One region of the Neorhizobium sp. R1-B genome, then DNA from elsewhere that is predicted to be linked to it. Evidence: riboswitches for the same ligand, from Rfam matches in the RefSeq annotation. Region 1 holds a riboswitch; each other region holds the start of a gene.

The links. A riboswitch is a leader RNA that binds a small molecule or an ion and turns the genes downstream of it on or off. The one in region 1 is predicted to bind thiamine pyrophosphate.
Region 2: it holds a riboswitch for thiamine pyrophosphate, as region 1 does, so the genes downstream of both, thiC (phosphomethylpyrimidine synthase ThiC) here and EDE05_RS10630 (multidrug effflux MFS transporter) in region 1, are expected to answer to the same signal.
Region 3: it holds a riboswitch for thiamine pyrophosphate, as region 1 does, so the genes downstream of both, thiM (hydroxyethylthiazole kinase) here and EDE05_RS10630 (multidrug effflux MFS transporter) in region 1, are expected to answer to the same signal.

What each region holds. Positions count from the first base shown of each region.
Region 1 covers NZ_SOEM01000006.1:15,684-23,515, reverse strand. The annotation lists gene EDE05_RS10650 (tripartite tricarboxylate transporter substrate-binding protein) at 1-745, shown strand, start outside; gene EDE05_RS10645 (tripartite tricarboxylate transporter TctB family protein) at 757-1,194, shown strand; gene EDE05_RS10640 (tripartite tricarboxylate transporter permease) at 1,194-2,723, shown strand; gene prpB (methylisocitrate lyase) at 2,729-3,652, shown strand; gene EDE05_RS10630 (multidrug effflux MFS transporter) at 4,028-5,260, opposite strand; TPP riboswitch at 5,402-5,517, opposite strand; gene EDE05_RS10625 (TetR/AcrR family transcriptional regulator) at 5,845-6,516, opposite strand; gene EDE05_RS10620 (NAD(P)/FAD-dependent oxidoreductase) at 6,736-7,629, shown strand; gene EDE05_RS10615 (isoprenylcysteine carboxylmethyltransferase family protein) at 7,651-7,832, shown strand, end outside.
Region 2 covers NZ_SOEM01000010.1:181,326-189,157, forward strand. The annotation lists gene EDE05_RS15905 (glycoside hydrolase family 2 protein) at 1-1,043, opposite strand, end outside; gene EDE05_RS15910 (DUF1839 family protein) at 1,040-2,023, opposite strand; gene EDE05_RS15915 (amino acid--[acyl-carrier-protein] ligase) at 2,028-2,939, opposite strand; gene EDE05_RS15920 (acyl-CoA dehydrogenase family protein) at 2,990-4,171, opposite strand; gene EDE05_RS15925 (acyl carrier protein) at 4,171-4,422, opposite strand; TPP riboswitch at 4,600-4,729, shown strand; gene thiC (phosphomethylpyrimidine synthase ThiC) at 4,826-6,637, shown strand; gene EDE05_RS15940 (lysine-2,3-aminomutase-like protein) at 7,420-7,832, opposite strand, start outside.
Region 3 covers NZ_SOEM01000006.1:256,283-264,114, reverse strand. The annotation lists gene EDE05_RS11805 (hypothetical protein) at 1-39, opposite strand, end outside; gene EDE05_RS11800 (alpha-glucosidase) at 173-1,870, shown strand; gene EDE05_RS11795 (heavy metal translocating P-type ATPase) at 1,856-4,048, opposite strand; TPP riboswitch at 4,162-4,256, shown strand; gene thiM (hydroxyethylthiazole kinase) at 4,303-5,100, shown strand; gene thiE (thiamine phosphate synthase) at 5,097-5,732, shown strand; gene thiD (bifunctional hydroxymethylpyrimidine kinase/phosphomethylpyrimidine kinase) at 5,729-6,550, shown strand; gene EDE05_RS11775 (HutD family protein) at 6,579-7,160, opposite strand; gene hutU (urocanate hydratase) at 7,169-7,832, opposite strand, start outside.

The sequences.
Region 1 (7,832 bases):
ACAGCGCCGTGACGAACCAAATGTCGTCGTGGCATTCTCCGCCGGATCGCTCCTGAACCTCGCCCAGGGCAAGTTCGGGGCATATTCTGAAAAAGACGTTCGCTGGGTCGCCAGCGTCGGCACCGACTACGGCGCTGTCGTCGTCCAGGACAGCAGCGAATACAAGTCGCTGACGGACCTGATGGCTGCCATCAAAAAAGACCCGAAGTCTGTCATCATCGGAGCCGGTGGCACGATAGGCAGCCAGGACTGGATGAAGGCCGCGATGGCTGCGCGTGCCGCAGGCATCGACTACAAAGCCATGCGCTTTGTGGCGTTCGAGGGCGGCGGGGATTGCGCAACCGCACTTCAGGGCGGACACGTCCATGTCTGCATGAACGACGTGGGTGACAGCCAGGCAGCAATCGATGGTGGCGCGCCGCTGAGGCTTCTTGCGATCTTCTCGGAGCAGAGGCTCCCAGGCAAGCTGTCCCAGGTGCCGACGGCCACCGAACAGGGATTTGACATCAAGTGGCCCATCGTCCGCGGGTTCTATGTCGGACCTGAAGTCAGCGACGCGGACTATAAGTGGTGGGCTGATGCTTTCGCCAAGACGATGCAGTCTCCCGACTACGCCGCGGAACTTCAGAAGCGCAACCTCTTCCCGCTTCCCATGACGGGCGAGGAGACGAAGGCGTTCGTGGAAAAACAGGTGGCGTCATACAAGAAGCTCGCCGCTGACTTCGGTCTCGCCACGACCAAATAAGGCCTCGCATCATGAAAACCGACCGCCTCCTGGGAGCGACCGCAATCGCGGTCGCAGCAATGATGCTCGTGTTCGGATACGCGCTTCAAGCACCCTTCGCCTACGAACCTGTTGGGCCCCGAGCGTTTCCGCTCATAGCTGCAGGCATGATCGCGCTGTGCGGCGTCATCTTGGTGCTGAGGCCCGGAGAACCGTCCTGCGAACCAGCGGGGCCTATCGGAGCGCTCGCAGCTTTATGTGGCTGTCTCGTTGGCTATGCGCTGCTCTTCCAGCCGCTCGGCTTCGTAATCGCGACGACAATCTTCATGGTCCCGATCGCGATGATCTTCGGCGCTAAGTGGTGGCAGGGTGCGGTAACGGGTGTCGTGCTCGCGGTCTCTTCCTACCTGCTCTTCGACCGAGTTCTGGAGGTCGTTCTTCCGGTGGGTCCATTCGGAGGGATCGTCTGATGGATTCGTTCAACTACCTGTTACACGGATTCGGAGTCGCTCTTGCTCCGACAAACCTGCTCCTGGCTGCGCTTGGAGCCGTCGTCGGGACGATGGTCGGTGTCTTACCGGGTCTTGGGCCCATCAACGCCGTTGCCATGCTGGTTCCAGTCGTGTTCGCGCTGGGACTGCCGCCGGAAGGCTCGCTGATCCTGATGGCGGCCATCTATATCGGCTCCGAATACGGCGGTCGCATCAGCGCCATCCTGCTGAACGTGCCGGGCGAAGCGTCTGCAGTGATGACCGCTCTGGAAGGCTATCCGCTCGCACGCCAAGGGAAAGCAGGGATTGCCCTGTCCCTGTCCGCCTGGACCTCGTTCGTCGGGTCGGCCATTGCGACCTTGGGGATTGTCCTTGCGGCCCCGGTTTTGGCGAAATGGGCCTTGGCATTCGGACCCGTGGAGTATGTCGCGCTCATGGTCTTCGCCTTCGCGTGTCTTACGGGCCTTCTCACGGACCAGCCCGTGAAGGCGATGCTCGCGATCGGGCTCGGGCTCGCGATCTCCACGATCGGCATCGATGCGAACTCGGGTGTCTACCGCTACACGTTTGGCTCGCCGAACCTGGTGGACGGCGTTCAGTTCGCCACTGTCGTGATCGGCCTCTTCGCGATCAGCGAGTTGCTGATCATGCTGGACGCCAAGCATGGTGGAGCAGCCGTCCGCATCGAGCAGTTCGGGCGCTCGCTATTCAACCGTCAGGAGATGCGCTTCACGAACATGGCGACGCTGCGTGGCTCGCTCATCGGGTTCTTCGTCGGCATTCTTCCGGGCGCGGGTGGGACCGTGGCTTCTGCGCTCGCCTACACCACCGAGAAACGTGTTGTCGAAAAGAGCGATCCGGAAGGGAGCCGTTTCGGAGAGGGAGATGTGCGCGGGCTCGCTTCGGTCGAGGCGGCAAACAACAGCGCTTCCAACTCCAACTTCATCCCGATGCTGACGCTGGGCATTCCAAGCTCCGGGACCACGGCGATCATGCTGGGCGTCCTGACGCTCTACAACCTGACACCCGGTCCCGCGCTCTTCCGCTCGCAGCCTGATCTGGTCTGGGGTCTCATCGCCTCGCTGTTCATTGGCAACTTCATCCTTTTGGCGATCAATATCCCGCTTGTCGGCGTGTTCGCCAGGATGCTGTCCGTCCCGGCCTGGGTCCTGGTGCCGTTCATTGTCGTCGTGAGCGCGATCGGGGTCTACTCGGGCAAATCGACGACATTCGATCTCGTCCTCATGGTCGGCCTTGGTGTCGGCGGTTACCTCCTGCGCCGTCTCGGCGTGCCCATGGCACCGCTCATCCTCGGCCTCGTGCTCGGTAAGATACTGGAGCAGAGCCTGAGGCGAGCGCTATCGCTCTCTGCCGGAGATGTGGCCATCCTATGGTCGAGCCCGATCTCGATTACGCTGTGGATCATGGCTGCCGCCGTCCTCATTATCCCCCTCCTTCTTCCGCGCTTCGCGAAGTGGAGGCACAAGACAGCACTGCAGGTGGATTGACCGCAATGAATTATCTTCTTCCTAACCCAAATGACGAAAATCCGGCGGGTGACAGGCTTCGCCTTCTCTTGCGCAAGCCGGAGATCGTCAGGATGCCGGGGGCGCATAACGGCCTTGCAGCGCTCCAGGCCAAGGCCGCGGGCTTCGAGGCGCTGTACCTGTCCGGGGCAGCGATGAGCGCTTCGATGGGGCTGCCCGATCTCGGAATCCTGACGCTCGAAGACGTCTTGTTCTTCACCCGGCAGATCGTTGGGGCCTCGGGTCTTCCATTGCTGGTCGATGGAGACACGGGCTTTGGCGAAGTCTTGAATGTCATGAACACGGTACGGCGTCTTGAAGAAGTCGGTGCTGCCGCGATCCAGATTGAGGATCAGGTGCTGCCGAAGAAGTGCGGTCACCTGAACGACAAGAAGCTCGCGACCCCCGAAGACATGGCAGCCAAGGTTGCCGCCGCAGCGAGGGCTCGTCGTTCTCTTGTCATCGTGGCACGTACGGACGCTGTCGCAGACGAAGGGATAGAACGGGCAATCGACCGCGCCCGTCTGTACGTCAAGGCTGGCGCGGATGCCATCTTCCCGGAGGCTCTGATCACCGAAGCCATGTTCGCCGAGTTCGCAGCCGCCATGGGAGGCGTCCCTCTCCTGGCTAACATGACGGAGTTCGGTCGCTCTCCTCCCATGACGGCCGGCGCGCTCCAGGACCTCGGCTACAAGATGGTGATCTGGCCGGTATCGTCACTTCGGGTCGCCAACAGGGCGCAGCAGGACCTCTACGGGGAGCTTGCCCAGCATGGCGCCACGACAGATTTGGTGGCCAGGATGCAGACACGGGCCGAACTATACGACCTGATTGACCTCGCGAGCTATGAATCGCTCGACGCCAGTATTGTCGCAAGCGCTGTACCCCAGGCGGAATCGCGACAGGAGTAGAAGCCCATGGGTGGCATTAAGACCAGTGACTGCGAGATGATCCCTGACCTGATACGTCGAGTTCTTCCTCCTTTAACACGAGGAACTGGTCACGGATGGCTGCCGCTCTGGTCGCCTGCGGTACCACCGACCGATCGCCAATGCCGCCGGGCGGCAACGCGCCTTCACCTCGGCGGTAGATGCCGTCTCGCGCGCTTCCTGGAAGCGGACATCGCTCACGGCGTCGTCACGTCGCGTGTGCCGAGATCGGTGCGGCCGCCCGGTAGCATCCAGCACGCCTTGTCTAGTGGATCGGCGCTGGACGAGAAATAATGCGCCGTCTTTCGTCGCGAACGACCGCACTGGCTGCAAGAATGCGTTGTGAACTAGACATCTTCATCCTCGTTCGGATTGGCTGGCAGCATGGGATGACTTCACCGCTGTTATCGTGGAATCGTGTTTATCGGTAAGTGCGGCGAATGTCGCAGCCAGCAGCCCAATCGTCGTCGAAAGAAGAATGATGCAGAAGAGCCCATAGGTCGCGTCGTTTTCTGTCAGCATCGCCCCCGTGATCGATGAAAGGGCCGCACCGCCGCCAACCGTCATGGCACCGGCCAATCCGGCGGCGCTTCCGGCGAGATCCGGACGCACCGAGAGCATCCCGGCATTGGCACTCGGCATGGTCAGGCCGTTGCCGATGCCGATCAGGATGCAGGGGCCGAATAGCGCAATGGCATTCCTGAAGCCTGCCAGAAACAGGGCCAAGCCGATTATAGGGCACGCGCACGCTACGACGCGCCCCATAATCATCATGGTGGTCAACGGCACGCGCCCGGCATATCGCCCCGACAGGAAGCTGCCGAAGATATAGCCCAGGGTTGTGACGCCCATGAAGATACCGAGCGTTCCGGCCTGTAGGTCATATGCCGATGTTGCCGCCAATGGAGCGCCGGCAAGGAAGGCATAGAACGCTCCAACCGAGAACGACATGCACAATCCGTAGGCCCAGAAGCGCGGCGCGCGGAACAAGGCCGGATAGGTTCGGAACTGCTGAGCAATCGTGTCCGAGCGCGCTTTGTTGGTTTCGCTCAGACCGAACCAGCACAAGAGGAACATCACTGCCCCGGCGAGGGCGAGACACCAGAAAATCGCCCGCCAGCCAAGGGCCTGATCTAAAGCCCCGCCGAATGCCGGGGCGAACATCGGCGCGATCGCCCAGATCATTGCCGTATAGCCGATCCTGCTCGCCGTCCGCTCCTTTCCGACGGTATCCCTGATGACCGCCATAGCGACCGGGTAGCAGGAGGTAATTGTAGCCTGAAGCATACGGAAGGCGAGGAATATCCAAATATCAGGCGATAGGGCACAGCCGATTGATCCAAGCGTGAAAGCAGCAAGGTTCGCCAGAATGATCGGTCGCCGTCCGAACCGATCCGACAGCGGACCCATGACCATTTCCACCGCAACGGCGACCACCGCATAGCCTGCCAACGACAAGCTAGCGAAAGCATAGCTTATATGAAAATCCCCGGCGATATTCGCCAGCGAAGGCAGGAACACGTTCAGCGGTATGACCGAAAGAGCGCACAATAGGATGATTGTCGAGAACCTTGGAGGGGAGCGCATCATGTCTCAGCCCTCTCCAAGCCGCTCCGCCGCGGAGAAATCGAGGGTGAGGGCAAGATCTTGATCGTGCTGCCTCTAGGGGTATTCGTTCCGAGCTTTGGTTTCGTCAGTGTCATTACGGCCTCGTCTAAGAGGCCGGCTGAGGATAGGTGTCGGACCCGTCCCTTCGCCGGCATGATCCGGATCAGGTTCAAAGGGTCACTGCGCTGCGTTGGCCAGCAGTATCTCAGCCCTTTGGCAGGGCACCCCTCGGTGTAGACGATGATAGAGCGAAAATCGCAAGCAAGCACGCTTTTTGAGGGGTACGGACAGTTACCACCTAAAACCTCACCTGGAAATTCACCCACCCCCTGGCAAGCATTCTCGCAGTGTCAACCCCGACTTTGTCTCACAAGCTGGATTTTAAACGCGTTTCTTCGGCAGCCGATGACCTCAAGGGGCTCAAGCCCACCGTTAACTGCGATAAGCAACATGTCCGCTTTTCCTACTGGCAATGCGCCAAGCTGACAGTCTGAATAGCGCCTTTATTTCCGCCGTTCAGACCACCGTTGCAGCTTCCCGAAAGCTGACGGTCTGCCAAGCCGGCACTAAGGCCTCGAATGGGTCGCAGCGGTTACTCCGCCGATCGCATTGCCGCCGTGCGCGGCCATGAACATGGCGACGGCCGATCGGCAGTAGGATTCGATCTCCTTGTCGTCCTCTGCTCGCCCCTGATCGAAGCGTGCAATAATCAGGAGATCGGACCCTTTGAAAAGCGCAGCGAACAAGCGGGCGGACCGGAGAGGATCGGGCACGTTTAGAACCGCCTTGTCGTGCAATTGACGCAACAGAACCTCGATTTGGGCGATGATATGGGCGGGGCCGGCGTCGTAATGCAGCTTACCCAACGACTTTTGATTCGTCGTGTCGGCCATGACCATGGCTTCGACATTGCGGACGTCCGGGCGCAACAGCGTGCGAAGCAGGGACGATCCCACCGCCATGAGCTGATCTTCGGCCGAACCGTCGACGCCTTCAAAAAGGACCTGCGGGATTAACTGATGGCACCGGGCCGCAAACGCCGCGCCAAACAGGGCCTCTTTGCTCTCGAAGTGCCTGTAGATGCTGAGTTTGGATATCTTCGCCCGCTGAGCGACCTTGTCCAATGTCGTCGCTTGAAAACCCAATTCCGCAAAAAGTTCGCTCGCGGCGTCGACTATGGTTTGACCAAGCGCCTCGTTAGCGGGCCGGCCGCGCCGGCCTCGACTATTTTCGGTCATTTCAATTCCAGTCCTTGACAGTATCTTTATTCTCGAATTACGATACCACTTAGTTTCAGAAATATGCAAGCCAATGAATGAATCGAAAAACACGAGGGCGCCATGCAACGACGAACACTGCTAAAGCTGGCCGCGCTGTCCACCATCGGCCTTCCGCACGCCCAAGCCATCGCGGGTTCGAACCCAACATCCTCTACCCACAATACGGAGCCCACTACCATGGATGACGTCATCATCATCGGCGGCAGCTTTGCCGGTCTCGCCGCCGCCCTGCAGCTCGGCCGTGCCCGCCGTAAGGTCACCGTTCTTGATACCGGCCTGCCGCGTAATCGCTTCGCGGGCCGCTCGCACGGTATGCTCGGCCACGATCACAAGCCACCGCTGGACATCCTGGCCGAGGCGCGGCAACAGCTGGCGCGTTATCCCGCGATCCGGCTGGTCAATGCCCGTGCCGACAGCATTTCCGGCACCATCGACAACTTCTCCGTCCTCACTGGCGATGGCGAAAGCCTTGGGGCGCGCCGCCTGATCCTGAGCTATGGCGTCGTTGACCAGATGCCTGATGTTCCGGGCTATGCCGAGAGCTGGGGCACATCCATCATTCCATGCCCCTATTGCGACGGCTTCGAAGTCGCCGGCCAGCATTGGGGCCTCGTCTGGTCCGGTCCGCAGTCAATGAACCAGGTCAGGCTATTTCGCGATTGGACTGACAGGCTGACGGTCTTCGCCGATGGTCACGAGATTTCATCCGATATCCGGGCCGATTTGGCGGGCCGCAACGTACCTGTCGTCGATGGCCGGATCACCGGCGTCGCCCGTCACGGGAGCCACAACGCCACGATCAAGCTCGATACCGGGCCAAACGTTGCGGTCGACATCCTGTTCGCGCATCCGCGCAACAAGCCGTCCGCGAGCCTGCATGAATCACTGGGTCTCGCCACGGCCGACACACCCCTCGGCGTCGTGCTCAAGGTCGACGAGCGCCGCGAAACCAGCATGCCGGGCATCTACGCTGCCGGCGACCTCACCAACCCCGTCTTGCCCTCGGTCACCACGGCAACATGGCAAGGCGCGATGGCGGGTATCTTCGCCCAACAATCGATGCTGGTTTGAGAGCACAGATTGGAGATGAACATGGCCGTCGAACCGGACAGCGCGGGTGTCCGCTTCCCTCCGCCCTTCGTCTATCTGGGAGCGCTGCTGTTGGGGCTGGCGGTGGAGCGGTTCGTCCCCCTGCGCTCGTTCGGCATCGACTGGCGGTTGCTGGTCGCGACGGGCGCGCCGCTGTTCGTTGCCGGCGCGGCGATCATGCTTGC
Region 2 (7,832 bases), on a different contig from region 1:
CCAGGAATACGGATCATGTTCATGCCCGCATCCCTCGCGAGCCTCAGCCATGGCTCATAGGCGGCGCGCTCGCCCGGCAGTTTCACGATGTCGGCTGTCGTCCAGACGGCTCCGCGGCAGAAAATCTTCTCGCCGTTGATGAGGACCGCGAAGTCATTGCCATCGGTGCCGCGATCGACTGTCATGTTTCGAAAGCCGGTTCTGGCAAGCAACGTCGCCTTTCCGTCGATCTGCAGGGTGACGTCGTAAAGCGCAGGCTCACCATGGGTATGCGGCCACCAGGGTTTTGCGTCAGGCAGACGAAGTTCGGCTGAATATCTTTCGTCGGCGAGCGAAAACTCGGCCTCTTGGCCATTACAGATCAGACGGAGATCGCGTGCCGGGCCCTCATAGGAAAAGGCGACCCTGAGGATGCCGCCCTCGTGGCTGACGAAGTCCGTGGCGATCGAAAGGTCGGTAAGGCAGTCTTCGCCCGGCCTCACCAGCGACACCGGTCGCCATGGACCGACGGCATGGATTTCGGGGCACCAGCCGGGCATGAAGCCCAGCGAGGTGGTGCGAACCAGCCGGAGGCCCTGATTGTTCATGAGCCTTGGGCGCCAGCGGGCACGCGGTCCGGTTTTGTCCAGATGCGGTTTCAGCGCGCGACAACAAATCGACAGGGTCTCGCCGCCGGTCAGCTCTACCGGCACGTCGTGACTTTCGAACATGCTGTCAAACGAGAGGACCAGCCGATCACCGAGATAAACCTCCCCCACCGTGGCGAGGCCGTCAAAGCGAAGGATTGCGGTACCGGGTGCCTCGCCGGCAAGCGAGCGGCGATACCAGGCATCTTTCTCGATCAGAGGCTCCGGTTCATCGCGGTCGAAGCGGCCGGCGGCTTCCAGAGCGGCCGCAGCCGTGCCCGGCACGGCCGCCGGAATATCGTCGAGGGCAGGCGGCAGATGACTTGGCAGCGAATAGGCGTCGCGCTCGCTCAAAAGCAATGACCAGCCCTCCGAAAGAAGACTGGTCTCAGTGCCGATCAGCGAAAGTGCGCTCACGCGGCCTCGCGGGTCTGGGCCAATGTCATGGCCAGTTCTGCCGCCAGCAGATCCCAGGCTTCGACGGCCGGATCGAGCGCCGTTGCCAGCGGGTCAAATTTCTTGCGGGTGACGGCGCGGGCAAGCTGGAATTGCGTAGACTTGGCGACTTCAGCAATTCTCAGCGCATGTTTTTCCGCCTGCGCAAAACCCTTGCTATTCAGCCAGTCGAGATGGCTAGCCAGAAGTTCGAAATTGGCCCCCACCTGCCTCAGCGTGTTGAAGGCATATTTGTGGAAGAAGCCGAAATCGCGTTCGGCCAGGCGCTCGACCTGGGTCGGGAAGACCTCGGCGAAAGCCCGGATCGGATTTTGCTCCGGCCGTCTGGCGAAATGGTGCCGCAAGAGTTTCCACGCCGTCTCCCGCATGTCTCTGGCAGCCGGATAGGTCGCCGGAAACTTTGCAAATTCGGTGTACGGCAGGAAGGGCAGCGCCTCCGGGGCCGCATTCGTCTGGAATAGGCCGTCGAAATCTTCACTGGACAAATGGAAGAAGCCGCCGTTGTGAAAGTAGTCCAGCTCGCGCTTCTCCAGGTCGAGCCGGTTTACCGCCACCGTCGTCTTGCCATGCTCCTGGCGATAGGTCACTCCGCGCGTATCCGGCAGGAAGTAGCTGTCGAGCTCCAGCAGCGTCAACCGGCCGCGGCCGATTTGCTCGAGCACATGCCGCTCCGGCCTGTCGAAGATCGCCAGTTCCGTGACGCGGATGCCGTAAAGCGCTTCGAGATCCTCCAGCGGCACCTTGAAAAAGGTGAACTGGTCGCCCTCAAAATCCTGGGTCAATGTGAAACCCAGCATGGCTTCCGGCGGAAGGCCCTGCGCCGAAAGCACCTCGATCCAGAGGTCCACATAACAATTGGTCTCCGGCCAGATGCGCTCCGCCGAATGTAGCGCATGCGGCCTGTAGCTGGCCGGATCAAGACCGGCTAGAACTCCAGCCATGGCCTTAGCCCCACAGGGTGGCGCGGACGGATTCCGGCCACTCTTTCACGTCGAGACCGTGGGTGTGGAAGAGAGCGAGTGCGATCCGCTCCAGCCCGAAACCGACGCAGGCCGTGTGTGCGACGCTGCCGTCTTCCAGGTTCAGGCCCCATTTCAAACCGAAACTATCCTGATGATAGTTGAAGCTCATGCAGGCGGTCGGCTTGGCAACCGAGGTGATCGGAATCAGGAGCTCGAACTTGAGGTTCTGGTCGCGCTGGTTGTTGACCAGCATCTTGCCGGCGCGGCCGAAGAAGGGGTCGTTGGCGATGTCGATCGTCACCTCGAGGCCGACCGACTTCATCATCTCGACGCCGCGATCCATCCAGCGCTGGCGGAAATCGGTGACGTGTTGTTCCGTGCCCATGCAGACATATTCACGCATGCGGAACAGCTGCTGGCGGGCCGGGTCCTTGGAGGGCTCGTGGCGGAAGCAGTAGCTCTGCAGATCATAGAGAGCGCCGGACTTCGGCAGGTTGCCGCGCCGGGCAACGGTCGGGTAGAGCGGATAGCAGGCGGCCGGCGTCAGCACGATATCGGTCGCTTCCTGACCCTTCGTCCAGTCTTCCTCGCCCACTTCCATGCATTTCAACAGGCTCATGTGGTCGAGCTCGTTGCCGCAGAAGGAATGCACGGTGCCGGCGAGCTGCGGAAAGCTCTTCATGTAGCCGCTCTGCTCGAAGAAGGCGCGGTTCATGCCGGGCGGAAAGCGCATGGCTTCCGCGCCGTCGGCCCCGCCTATCCTGTCGATCAGCCGCTCGAAGGCCGTAATCACATCTTCGAACCGGCCGCTGCGGCCATAAAGCCCGTCGACGCCGGTGTCGATCAGAAGGCCTGCGTCGAACAGGCGGTCGAGAAAGGAAACTTGCATATCCATGGCTTCACCTCATTCAATTCATTTGACGGGCAATCATTGACGGGTGGGCGTCAGCCGAGAAGGCTGGTGTCCGGTTTCTGTACGAGCAGCATGGTCGACGTGTTGCCCAGAATGCGGTCGTTGGAAATCATCAGCTGGGCCGAATGGGCATCGCGCAGATGCCGGCCGAGGCTATAAGGCGTGCCGTTCTTGTAACCCATGATGCCGCAGATGATCATCGCCTGGTTGATGATGGTCAGGATCGTCTCCGACGAGGCGAGCTTGACGTTGTTCATGGCGATCGAAAACGCCATCGAGGAAAGCTGGTCCGGCTCAGCCTTGGCGTCCTCGTAGGCCTTCAGGCCCGAAAGAATGTTCGACTTCAGGAGCTGCAGCAGGTTGGATGTTTCCGCGAGTCTCAACGCGCCGGGCGGCGTGGTGCCATTCGCCTTGCGAGCGGCGGCGCGCACGAAGGCCTGCGCACGCAATACCGCATCGGCTGCGATGCCATACCATACCGCGCTCCAGAGGAGGTGCGACGAGGCAAGCATGCTCTGCGCCGCGATTTCGGCAAACGGTTTCGGGAAGATCTGCGTGACCGGCGCCTCGCCTTTGAAGATAAAGCCGTCAGAGCAGGTGCCCCGCATGCCGAGCGTATCCCAGTCCACCGTCTTTTCCAGCGTATACTGGTTCTTCCTGAAAACGGTCATGACCTGGTCGCCCGGAGCCGCGTCGGCGTGGGCGCGGGAGGTCACCATGATGACATCCGCATGAACGCCGTAAGAAATGACGGTCGCGTCCTTCGTCAGGCGGCAGATGTTTCCGTCGATCTCGATGGCGCAGATGGAATTGCGCAGATTGCCACCGATGCCGCCTTCCGTTGTCGCGGAGGCGACAAGAAGCTGACGGGCGCAAAGCTCGCGCATGAAATCCCTATGCCACTCGCTGTCGCCGCCGTGCTCGACCAGGCTTGACACCTTGATCTGGTGCATGGCGAAGACCATGGCGCTTGCCGCGCATGCCTGTCCCAGGATGGAGCAGACCTCCGCGATCTCCTGTGTCGAAGCCCCCTCGCCGCCAAGCGATATGGGGACCTGAATGCCGAGCAGGCGTTCGGCCCTCATGGCATCGACCGCTTCCTGCGGAAAACGGGCTTCCCGGTCGACGCGGTCGGCATTTTCGGCCGCGACCTCCGCCACTCGGCGGGCACGTGCGCCGAGCGTCATGTCGGCGGCAAAGGCTGGGAGGCTCATCACGCAGCCTCACGGGCTTTCACGATCTGGGCGACCGTCTGCTCGATTGCCGAGATGCTGGCAAAGGACTTGCGATTCAGGAGGCTGTCGGGAAACTCGATGTCGAAAGCCTCTTCGATGGCCAGCATCAGCTGCACGGAGGCAAAGGAGGAAAGCCCGGCCGCATAAAGATCGGCCGCATCTTCAAGTTCGGTCACTGCAACCGGAAGCCCGCCGACCCGTGCCAGCAGTTCGCGAATAGTCTCGTTCATCTCGACATCTCCAATGACTGGAATTTGCGTTCATCGCCGGGAACACTGTCTACGTCGGAAAGCATAAAATTCCGGTAAGAAACGTCGTGAAGTTAGGGCTGCGGGATTCGCTAAAATCCGAGATATCCGCATGGCCAGCTTTGGCTTGACACGGGCGCTCGGCAGGTTTTTGATGCTCGCATTCACCAGGGGGGTCCCGGCAAGGGGCTGAGATACTGCTGGTCGGACGGCTTTGCCGCCGAGGCGCAGTGACCCGTTGAACCTGATCCAGTTCATACTGGCGTAGGGACGGTGCGAGCGCTCACGGCTTTCAGGCGGGATTCCCGTCCATCGGCTCAGGCGTTTTTCCATCATTCCAACACTGGAACTGGGTCTCCAAACGGCAAACCTTGGAGCCTCACCCATGAATATCGCCACACCAAAGCTTACGCCTGTCGTCACGACCGGTCCGCTTCCCGCCTCCACCAAAGTTTTCAAATCCGGTGTCGTCCACGCGGATATCCGGGTGCCGATGCGTGAGATCGCGCTGCATCCGACCTCCGGCGAGCCGCCGGTCACCGTCTACGATTCCTCCGGCCCCTACACCGATCCGGCCCATGCGGTCTCGATCGAAGCCGGCCTGCCGCGGCTGCGCGAAAGCTGGATCAGGGCGCGCGGCGATGTCGAATCCTATGAAGGCCGCGTCGTGAAACCGGAGGACAACGGGTTTGTCACCGGCGATCGCCTGACGCCGGAATTCCCGGTCCGCAACACGCCCCTGAAGGCGAAAGACGGCAGGGCCGTTACCCAGCTTGCCTATGCGCGCGCCGGCATCGTCACGGCGGAAATGGAGTTCATCGCCATCCGCGAAAATCTCGGCCGGCAGGCGGCCAAGGAAGCTCTCATCCGTGACGGCGAGAGCTTCGGAGCGCATATTCCGGATTTCGTGACCCCTGAATTCGTTCGCCGCGAAGTCGCGGAAGGACGGGCGATAATCCCCTCCAACATCAACCACCCCGAAAGCGAGCCGATGATCATCGGCCGGAATTTCCTGGTGAAGATCAACGCCAATATCGGTAACTCCGCCGTCACTTCCTCCATGGCGGAGGAGGTCGAAAAGATGGTCTGGTCGATCCGCTGGGGTGCGGATACGGTCATGGACCTGTCCACCGGCCGGAACATCCACAATATCCGCGAATGGATCATTCGCAATTCGCCGGTGCCGATCGGCACGGTGCCGCTCTACCAGGCGCTCGAAAAGGTGAACGGCATCGCCGAAGACCTGACCTGGGAGGTCTATCGCGACACGTTGATCGAGCAGGCTGAACAGGGCGTCGATTATTTCACCATCCACGCGGGCGTCAGGCTTCCCTACATCCCGCTCACCGTCAATCGCGTCACCGGCATCGTCTCGCGCGGCGGCTCGATCATGGCAAAGTGGTGTCTGCATCACCACAAGGAGAGCTTCCTCTACGAGCATTTCGAGGAAATCTGCGATATCTGCCGGGCCTATGACGTGTCCTTCTCGCTCGGCGATGGCCTGCGTCCCGGCTCGATCGCTGATGCCAACGACGCGGCGCAGTTTGCGGAGCTGGAGACGCTCGGCGAACTCACCAAGATCGCCTGGGCGAAGGATTGCCAGGTGATGATCGAAGGCCCCGGTCATGTGCCGATGCACAAGATCAAGGAAAACATGGACAAGCAGCTCAAGGTTTGCGGCGAGGCGCCGTTCTACACGCTCGGGCCGCTGACGACCGATATCGCTCCCGGCTACGACCACATCACCTCAGGGATCGGGGCAGCGATGATCGGCTGGTTCGGCACGGCGATGCTCTGCTACGTGACGCCGAAGGAACATCTCGGCCTGCCGGACCGCAACGACGTCAAGGTCGGCGTCATCACCTACAAGATCGCCGCGCATGCGGCCGATCTCGCCAAGGGCCATCCGGCAGCCCGGGTTCGCGACGACGCGCTTTCCCGCGCCCGTTTCGAGTTCCGGTGGGAGGACCAGTTCAACCTGTCGCTCGATCCGGAAACGGCGCGCTCCTTCCATGACGAGACCTTGCCGAAGGAAGCGCACAAGGTGGCGCATTTCTGCTCCATGTGCGGCCCGAAGTTCTGCTCGATGCGGATTTCGCATGATATCCGGGCTGAGGCGCAGAAGGAGGGACTGGAAGCCATGGCCGCCAAATACCGCGACGGCGGCGATCTCTACATGCCGGTGGGGAAGGAGTGAGCATGATCCCATGCCCTTCGACGTTGGGCCAGTTCACGTCGAGGCCGGTTCACCCTCCTCTGCCCTGCCGGGCATCTCCCCCTCAAGGGGGAGATCGAAGGAGGCATGCTCAGCGATCCCTTTCCAATCGTGAAGGGCAGGAAGCCGGCGGGGAGCAGAATTCAGCAATCTTGCGGCAATCTCAAGGCTTTGACTGGGTTAGGGCCTCGCTTCCAGCCGATCTCCCCCCTTGAGGGGGAGATGTCCGGCAGGACAGAGGGGGTATGGCGGGGCACGCCCCACAATGCTGCCTTTCCATGTTTGTCCCGGGGACAATTCATCGCCGCCGCTCAGCATCTCCAATGACTTGACCGCGTCATCATCCCCACCCTCCGCATCCATGCCTACAATCCTCCCGCTTCCGTCGCCGGAGTGTTTCGCGAGACGTTCGCGGGCAGGCGGGAGCCGGCGCTTCCATTGGACCCGTAACGTGCGGGAAAGGTGGAAGAGGTGAAAGCCATGGAGGAGAGCGGGCCATCAACCCGATCGCTTCCTATCAAGCCTCCCCCGGGCAGCCATGTCCGGTTCGGTATAGCCGTGCAAGTGGCAAGGTTTCCCGAAAGGAGACCGCAAATGAAGCCACGCAGCGAGGCGAGATGATCACCTGTAGGGGCAGGACACCCCGAAAGAACGCCGAAGGCCACGCGAATGCGGAGCCACACATACAAAATCAAATGAGGTTCCGCATTCGTGTGGGCTCTCCAAAACACGGGCAGGAGCTGTCGCGTGAAGGCGAGCGCGCGTCACTTCGGAGGATATCTGTGCTCCTCGCCGCGGAAATCGCTGACCGAATAGCAGCCGCCTTCCGTGCGTACCGCACTTTTGCCGATCATCGCCTTGCCATGACCGCCCGGAATATCCAGGACATAGGTCGGCTGGCACAGCCCGGAAACATTTCCGCGCAGCGCCGCAACGATCTTCTGCCCATCGGCGATATCCAGCCGGAAATGGCTGGTGCCGGGCGCAAGATCCGGATGATGCAGATAATAGGGTTTGACCCGGGTTTCGACAAAAGCCTTCATCAGGTCGCCGAGCACGACCGGATCATCGTTGATGCCCTTGAGCAGCACCGTCTGGCTGACCATGGGAATGCCTGCATCGATCAACCGCGCGCACGCGGCGCGGGCGGTATCGCTCAGTTCGCGGGGATGGTTGG
Region 3 (7,832 bases), 240 kb from region 1:
GCGGTTGTCTTCCGGGACGGGTGGAAGTCTACTGTTCATCGGGTGCTCCTCTAACTTGTTACCTCTTGGACTAACCCCCGAGCCGCCAGCCTGTTCCAATTTTGGGGGAACACGGGTGAGCTTGCGACGTTGCGCCAGTGAGCGATTTGAGCAGGCAGGGAGAGACGACGATATGAACCAGGTCCCACATCAGCCCGCGGCTATGGCCGAGCAACCGACATCGCCTCCTATGGAGCGCAAATGGTGGCACACGGCCACCGTATATCAGATTTATCCGCGAAGCTTCGCCGACAGCAACGGAGACGGTATCGGCGATCTACCGGGCATTACCTCAAAGCTGGATTATCTAAAAAATCTCGGCATCGACGTCATCTGGCTTTCACCGATCTACAAGTCGCCAATGGACGACAACGGCTATGATATTTCCGATTACCGAGACATTGCTCCCGAGTTCGGCACCCTGGCGGATTTCGATCGCCTGATAGCCGAGGCCAGGAAACGCGGTATCGGGATCGTCCTGGATCTGGTCGTCAACCACACGTCCGACGAACATCCCTGGTTTCTCGAAGCCCGCAAGTCCCCCAGCAATCCCTATCGCGACTTCTATATTTGGCGAAAACCCGGTCCCGACGGCGCCCCTCCGAATGGCCTCATGTCTTCCTTTGGCGGACCGGCCTGGACGCTCGATCCTCAAACCGGGGAATATTACCTCCACCTCTTCTCCCGTCGCCAGCCGGATCTCAACTGGGAAAACCCGAAGGTCCGGCGAGAAATCTACGACATGATGAACTGGTGGCTCGAACGTGGCATTGCCGGCTTTCGCATGGACGTCATCGACTATATCGGCAAGCAGGTCGACCAGGAACTGGTGAAGGACGGGCCGCATCTGCACGACTATCTGCAGGAAATGAACCGCGAAACCTTCGGTGGCCGCAACATTCTTACCGTCGGCGAAGCCTGGAGCGCGACGCCGGGTTCGGCCTTGCTCTATACCGGGCGCGATCGCAACGAACTTTCGATGGTCTTCCAGTTCGAGCATGTCACGCAGCAATGGGACGAAGTCTACGGCAAGTGGCGCTCCAAGCCCTTCGATCTCGTGAAGCTGAAGTCGGTGCTCAGCAAATGGCAATATGCGTTGTCGGAAGACGGATGGAACTCCCTTTTCTGGGGAAACCACGACCTGCCCCGCGCCGTCTCCAAATATGGCGACTCCCGCGGCTATCCGTCCGAATCCGCCAAGATGCTGGCGACCGTGCTGCATCTCTTGAAGGGCACACCCTTCATCTATCAGGGCGAAGAAATCGGGATGACCAACGTCCCCTTTACCAAGATAGATCAATATCGGGATATCGAGACCCTCAACATGCACCGCCTGCACATCGAGGCCGGGCTGTCGCCGGAGGAATTCATCACAGGCGCCAATGACAACGCACGTGACAATGCGCGTACGCCGATGCAATGGAGCGCTGCGCCCCATGGCGGCTTTTCCTCCGGCGTGCCGTGGATAGAGGTCAACCCCAATTATACAACGATCAATGCAGAAACTGCCATGACCGACGAACGTTCGGTCTGGAACCACTACCGGCAGCTGATCGCCCTAAGGAAAGCACATCCGGTTATCGTCTATGGGCTTTATCAGTCCTGGCTGGATCAGCATCCGGACGTTTTTGTCTATTCCCGCAGCCTCGACCATGAGCGGCTGGTCGTCATCGCCAACTTCACCGCACGGGAAGTATCTTTGACCATACCGGATGAATTGAAGACCACCGGCCGATGCCTGATCACAAATTACCACCCCATCGACAACCTTGGTCCGGTTGTGGAACTCAAACCCTATGAGGCATTTGCCATCCTTTCACCGACCGCGTAGCAGACGCAGCGCATTGAGCGTGACAAGCACAGTGGCACCGGTATCCGCCAGAATTGCCGGCCAGAGCCCGGTCACACCGAGAACCGTGGTTACAAGGAAGACGGCCTTCAGGCCGAGAGCAATGGCAATGTTCTGGTGGATGTTGCGCATCGTGCGCTTCGACAACTCGATCATGTCGGCAATGTCGCGTACACGGCCGTGAAGTACCGCGGCGTCGGCCGTTTCGAGCGCCACATCCGTGCCCCCGCCCATGGCGATGCCGACGTCCGCCGCCGCCAAGGCCGGCGCATCGTTGATACCATCACCCACCTTGCCAACTGTAAAACCCTTGCGTTTCAATTCCGCAATGATCCGCTGCTTGTCCTCAGGCATCAGCTCGGCATGCACCTCGAGGCCGAGATCCTTGCCGATCGCGCTCGCGGTACGGGCGTTATCGCCTGTCAACATGACCGTCCGGACGCCGGCATTCGTCAGCGCTTTCAAGCCCTCTTTCGCGTCGGGCCGCGGTTCGTCGCGCATGGCGATCGCGCCGGCCAGCACGCCGGCCGCGATCAACACGGATACGGTCTTACCCTCATCATTAAGGCCGGCGATCTGCCGCCGATGCGCCATGGACAGCGAAACCCGATCGGCCGCTGCTTTCGGCGAACCCAGGAAGGCCTCCTGGCCCTCGACGACCGCCGTTATACCCTCGCCGCCAAGCGCCCTCGCATCGCTCGCGGCAGGAATGTCTACTTCATCGTCCGCAGCCTTGGCGAGAATGGCCATCGCCAGCGGATGACTGGACCCGGTTTCGAGCGCGGCAGCGATGCGAAGCACCTCATCGGCATTACGCCCGAAGGCAATCACATCGGTTACCCGAGGCTTACCGGCGGTCAACGTGCCGGTTTTGTCCAGCGCGATGGCTGTGACCTTGCCCACCATTTCGAGGACCGCACCGCCTTTCATCAACAGACCGCGCCTGGCACCGGAGGACAGTGACGCAGCAATTGCAGCAGGCGTTGAGATGACCAACGCACAAGGGCAGCCGATCAGAAGAATGGCAAGCCCTTTGTAGATCCAACCTTCCCAGGCTTCACCAGTGATAAGTGGCGGCAACACTGCGACCAGCGCTGCGACGACCACGACGGCTGGCGTATAATAGCGCGAAAAGCGGTCGATGAAGCGTTCGGTCGGTGCCTTGCTTTCCTGCGCTTCCTCGACCAGGCGCACAATCCGGGCGATGGTATTGTCGGCGGAAGCCGCTGTCACTTGCACCCGCAGGGCCGCGTCTCCATTCACCGTGCCGGCGAAAACCGCATCGCCGACAGTCTTTACGACCGATATGCTCTCGCCCGTCACCGGCGCTTCATTGATTGCGCTTTCGCCGGCGACAATGATGCCGTCCGCAGAGATGCGGTCGCCTGGCCGCACCAGGATGATCGATCCGATCCCAAGATCTTCTGCCGGTACTTCTCGTGTCTTGCCGTTTATTTCCAGCAGCGCGGTCTTCGGCACCAGTGCCGTCAGGCTTTGAATACTCTGGCGCGCTTTGCCGGCGGCGACACCTTCCAGAAGCTCCCCGACGAGGAATAGGAAGACCACCGCCGCCGCTTCCTCCGACGCATCGATGACCACGGCACCAAGGGCAGCGATGGTCATCAGCATCTCGATCGAAAACGGCGTACCCGCCAAGGCCGCCATGACGGCGCGGCGGGCGATCGGCACCAAGCCGACGAGCATGGCGGCTACGAAGATATAGGTGTCGTAGGCCGGAACCAGGTGCCCGACCCCATAAGCTGCTGCCAGTGCAATACCTGCCAGTATCGTCAGCCGTCCTTTGGCGCTCTTCCACCACAATCCGTCCATGCGATCGTGCTCATGCAATCCTGCAAGATCTTTCGTCTCGGGGAGACCATGGTCGTGACCTTCATGATCAAGGCCGTGATCCGGCAGCTCTGCTGGTCGAGGCGACTTCTGCCCAAGAGCGCGCAGCGAGTAACCAAGCCCGGTAACCTTCGTTTCGATCACTGGCAGGTCGCACGTTCCATCATGGCTGACCATCATCGTGCCTGCAGCAACAGAAACGGAAACATCCTGGACGCCGGGAATGCGTCGAACTGCTGTGTCGATCTTTGCCGCGCAACTTGCGCAATCCATTCCGCCGATCTTGTAACGAGCCTGATTCTTTGCTGTCATCTTTCTCTCCGCCTGGGATCGGGTACCATAACTACAACCTCTAGCGACTAGAGCTACAAGTAGTTTTTTTGACAAAAATCGCTGGCGCCCATGGCGGCATATGCGCTAGTCCTTGCCTCAGACAGGGGCGTCCGGGTTGCCGGGCTGAGAAGTACCCTTTGAACCTGAACCAGATCATGCTGGCGGAGGGAGTCGCCTGGGCTTTTTCTGATGAAATGCCCTGCGCCCCTCCACCTGAAAAGGCGAGGACGCAGATGACAGACACTCCAGGCCAGATTCTATCGGCAATGCGCCAAAAGAACCCCCTTGTGCAGAACATCACCAATTTCGTGGCGATGAACATTGCGGCCAATGTGATGCTCGCCGCCGGCGCCTCGCCAGCCATGGTGCATGCGAAGGAGGAAGCAGGAGATTTCGCTCGCATCGCTGCGGCGTTGACGATCAACATCGGAACGCTTTCGCCTTACTTCCTTTCCGGCATGAAGGAAGCGGCAAAAGCTGCCAGCGAGGAGGGCAAGCCCTGGATCCTCGATCCAGTCGCCCATTTCGCGACCCCCTACCGCAGCGCTGCCGTTACAGAACTCCTGGCGCTGAAGCCCACAGTCATTCGCGGCAACGCCTCGGAGATCATGGCACTTACAGGAGCGCAATCTCGCGGTCAGGGCGTCGACAGCGGCGACAAAACCGAAAAGGCCGAAGACGCCGCCGTTGCGCTTGCTCGTGATCACGCCTGCGTCGTAGCCGTTACCGGCGAAATGGACTTCGTTACCAACGGTTTTCGCTCCGTCCATATCCTCGGCGGATCTGATCTTATGCCTCGTGTTACGGCACTTGGTTGCTCTCTGACCGCTCTGGTTGGTGCCTTTGTCGCAGTCCGTCCGGATAGGCCGTTCGACGCGACGGTGGCCGCCCTCGCGATGTTCGCGGTCGCGGGGGAGGAAGCAGCACTCACTGCTAATGGCCCCGGTTCTTTCTCTCCCCTTTTTCTTGACCGGTTGGCATCGCTTTCGCCAGAGACGCTGGATGCCAAAGCGAAGGTCGTAGCAGCATGAAAGCCTTCGATCTATCCGTCTATCTCGTCCTCGATCCCGAGTTATGCCAAGGCCTCGGCATGGCGCAGACCGCTCGGCTCGCCGTGGAAGGTGGTGCGACCATGGTTCAATTGCGTGACAAAAACGCCAGCACCGCAAGGATGATCGAGACCGGTCAGGCGTTGAAAGCGGCACTCGCAGGCAGCGGCATACCTTTGATCGTCAATGACGATGTCGAAGCCGCGATCGCCATCGGCGCCGAGGGAGTGCATGTGGGACAGAGCGACATGGGGGCATCGATGGCGCGCCGCCGCGTCGGAGAGGGTATGATCGTCGGCGTGTCGGTCGAAACCGAGGAGCTTGCGCAGGGCGTCGATCCATCTCTCGTCGACTACGTCGGAATAGGCCCGGTCTTCGCCACTCCCACCAAACCGGATCACAAGCAGCCGATCGGCTTCGATGGATTGGCGCGTATCGTGGCGGCCGCATCGGTGCCAGCGGTCGCCATCGGCGGCCTCAGGGCGGAACACGCCGGCAAGGCGCTGGCGGCAGGTGCCCACGGGATCGCCGTAGTCTCCGCCATTTGCGGCCAGCCGGACCCGAAGGAAGCCGCACGAAGAATAACTGACGAGGTCAGAAAGGCGCGCCTATGATCCGCAATGTTTTATCCATCGCAGGCTCCGATCCCTCCGGCGGCGCGGGAATTCAGGCGGACCTGAAGACGTTTTCGGCGCGGGGCACCTTTGGAATGGCAGTCCTTACTGCCTTGACGGCGCAAAACACGGTCGGGGTAACAGGCGTGCATCTCGTACCACCCGCTTTCGTGGCCGAGCAGATCCACGCCATTTTTGCCGACATCCGGGTCGATGCGGTCAAGATCGGCATGATTGCCAATGCCGAAATCGCCGAAGTCGTTGCGGATGTCCTCCGTCCCTATCATGACAATCTGCCGATCGTGCTCGATCCTGTCATGGTCGCCAAAGGGGGGGCGTCACTTCTGGCTTCCGATGCGATAGAGATCCTGATCCGTCGGCTAATACCCATGTCCACGCTGGTCACGCCCAACCTGCCGGAAGCCGCTGCTCTTCTAGGTGAAGCGATGGCGGTAGACCGCGCGGGGATGGCCGAGCAGGCCGAGAGACTGCTCCGGCTGGGGCCGAAGGCGGCGCTGATCAAGGGTGGCCATCTTGAAGGGGCAGAGAGCCCCGACGTCCTGGCGGAATCCACCGGTCTTCACTGGTTTGAGGGTACGCGGGTCTCAACGCAAAACACCCATGGCACAGGTTGCACCTTGTCCAGTGCGATAGCCGCCGAGCTTGCCAAAGGCGCTCCGCTTGCCGAATCCGTTGCGATCGCCAAGGTCTATCTTGCAGGCGCCATAGCTGCAGCCGGCACACTGAGTGTCGGCAACGGCCACGGACCTGTTCAGCACTTCCACGCGCTGTGGGCGAGTGAACAACAGCCGAGCTGACCTGGGCGGGAAGGTTGCCGGCCTCCCCTCACGAAAGGCGCTCCATCTCGATGAGATAAACGACGCTGCTCTGCTCGGCGGTCAAATGGACATGCACATCCGGGGCTATCCAGCAAAGGACGTCTTGTCCTTCTGCCGCAAGCTCGATTCCATCCGCCCGAACCATGCAGGTGCCCGTGAAAACAATCGCGAAAAGCGCCTTGGCGGTATTGAAGACAAGGGATCCCTCGAAGGCACATCGCTGCACGTGATGCCATGCGTGGCCGCGAAGCGTCATGACGTTGAGGTCGGTAATCGGGCCGCCCAGACATCTGGCGGAGACGTCACTATCGCCGGAAAATGGAAACGGGTCGCATAATGCCCGCATTTCCGGCTGCAGGACGCCGTCCACCGTTAGCTGCATGCCGTCGCCGGCAAGGACCGCGATGGTCCGGTCAATGCCGAGAAAGGGCGAGAAATCACTCTCGCCCTCTACTGTCGCGAGGCTGATGCGCCAGAGGAACCGTCCAATCGGATCGCCCGGCATAGGTTCGGACGCCACTTCCCGGGTGACGCCTTTGCCATTTTTCCAGGGCATGGCCCTGTGGTCGTCCGCCTTGAGAAGACGCATTTCGGTCCTCAATTGCCGAGGATGCCCGGCAGGCGCAAGCCCTTTTCCTTCGCGCATTCGAGCGCGATTTCGTAACCCGCGTCCGCATGGCGCATGACGCCGGTGGCCGGATCGTTCCACAGAACTCGCTCTAGACGTTTGGCCGCGTCATCGGAGCCGTCTGCGCAGATGACAACGCCCGAATGCTGCGAGAAACCCATGCCGACACCGCCCCCATGGTGCAGTGAGACCCATGTCGCGCCAGAGGCGCAGTTGAGCAGGGCATTGAGAAGCGGCCAGTCGGATACTGCATCCGATCCGTCCTTCATGGCTTCCGTCTCGCGGTTGGGTGAAGCGACGGAACCACTGTCCAAATGATCGCGGCCGATGACGACAGGTGCTTTCAATTCGCCACTCTTGACCATTTCGTTAAAGGCCAGCGCAAGACGGTGACGATCGCCCAGGCCCACCCAGCATATCCGGGCCGGCAGGCCCTGGAAGGCGATGCGCTCGCGGGCCATGTCCAGCCAGTTATGCAGGTGCTTGTTGTCCGGCAGCAGTTCCTTCACCTTGGCATCGGTTTTGTAGATGTCCTCCGGATCGCCGGAAAGTGCCGCCCAACGGAAGGGGCCGATACCACGGCAAAACAGCGGACGGATATAGGCAGGCACGAAGCCCGGGAAAGCGAAGGCG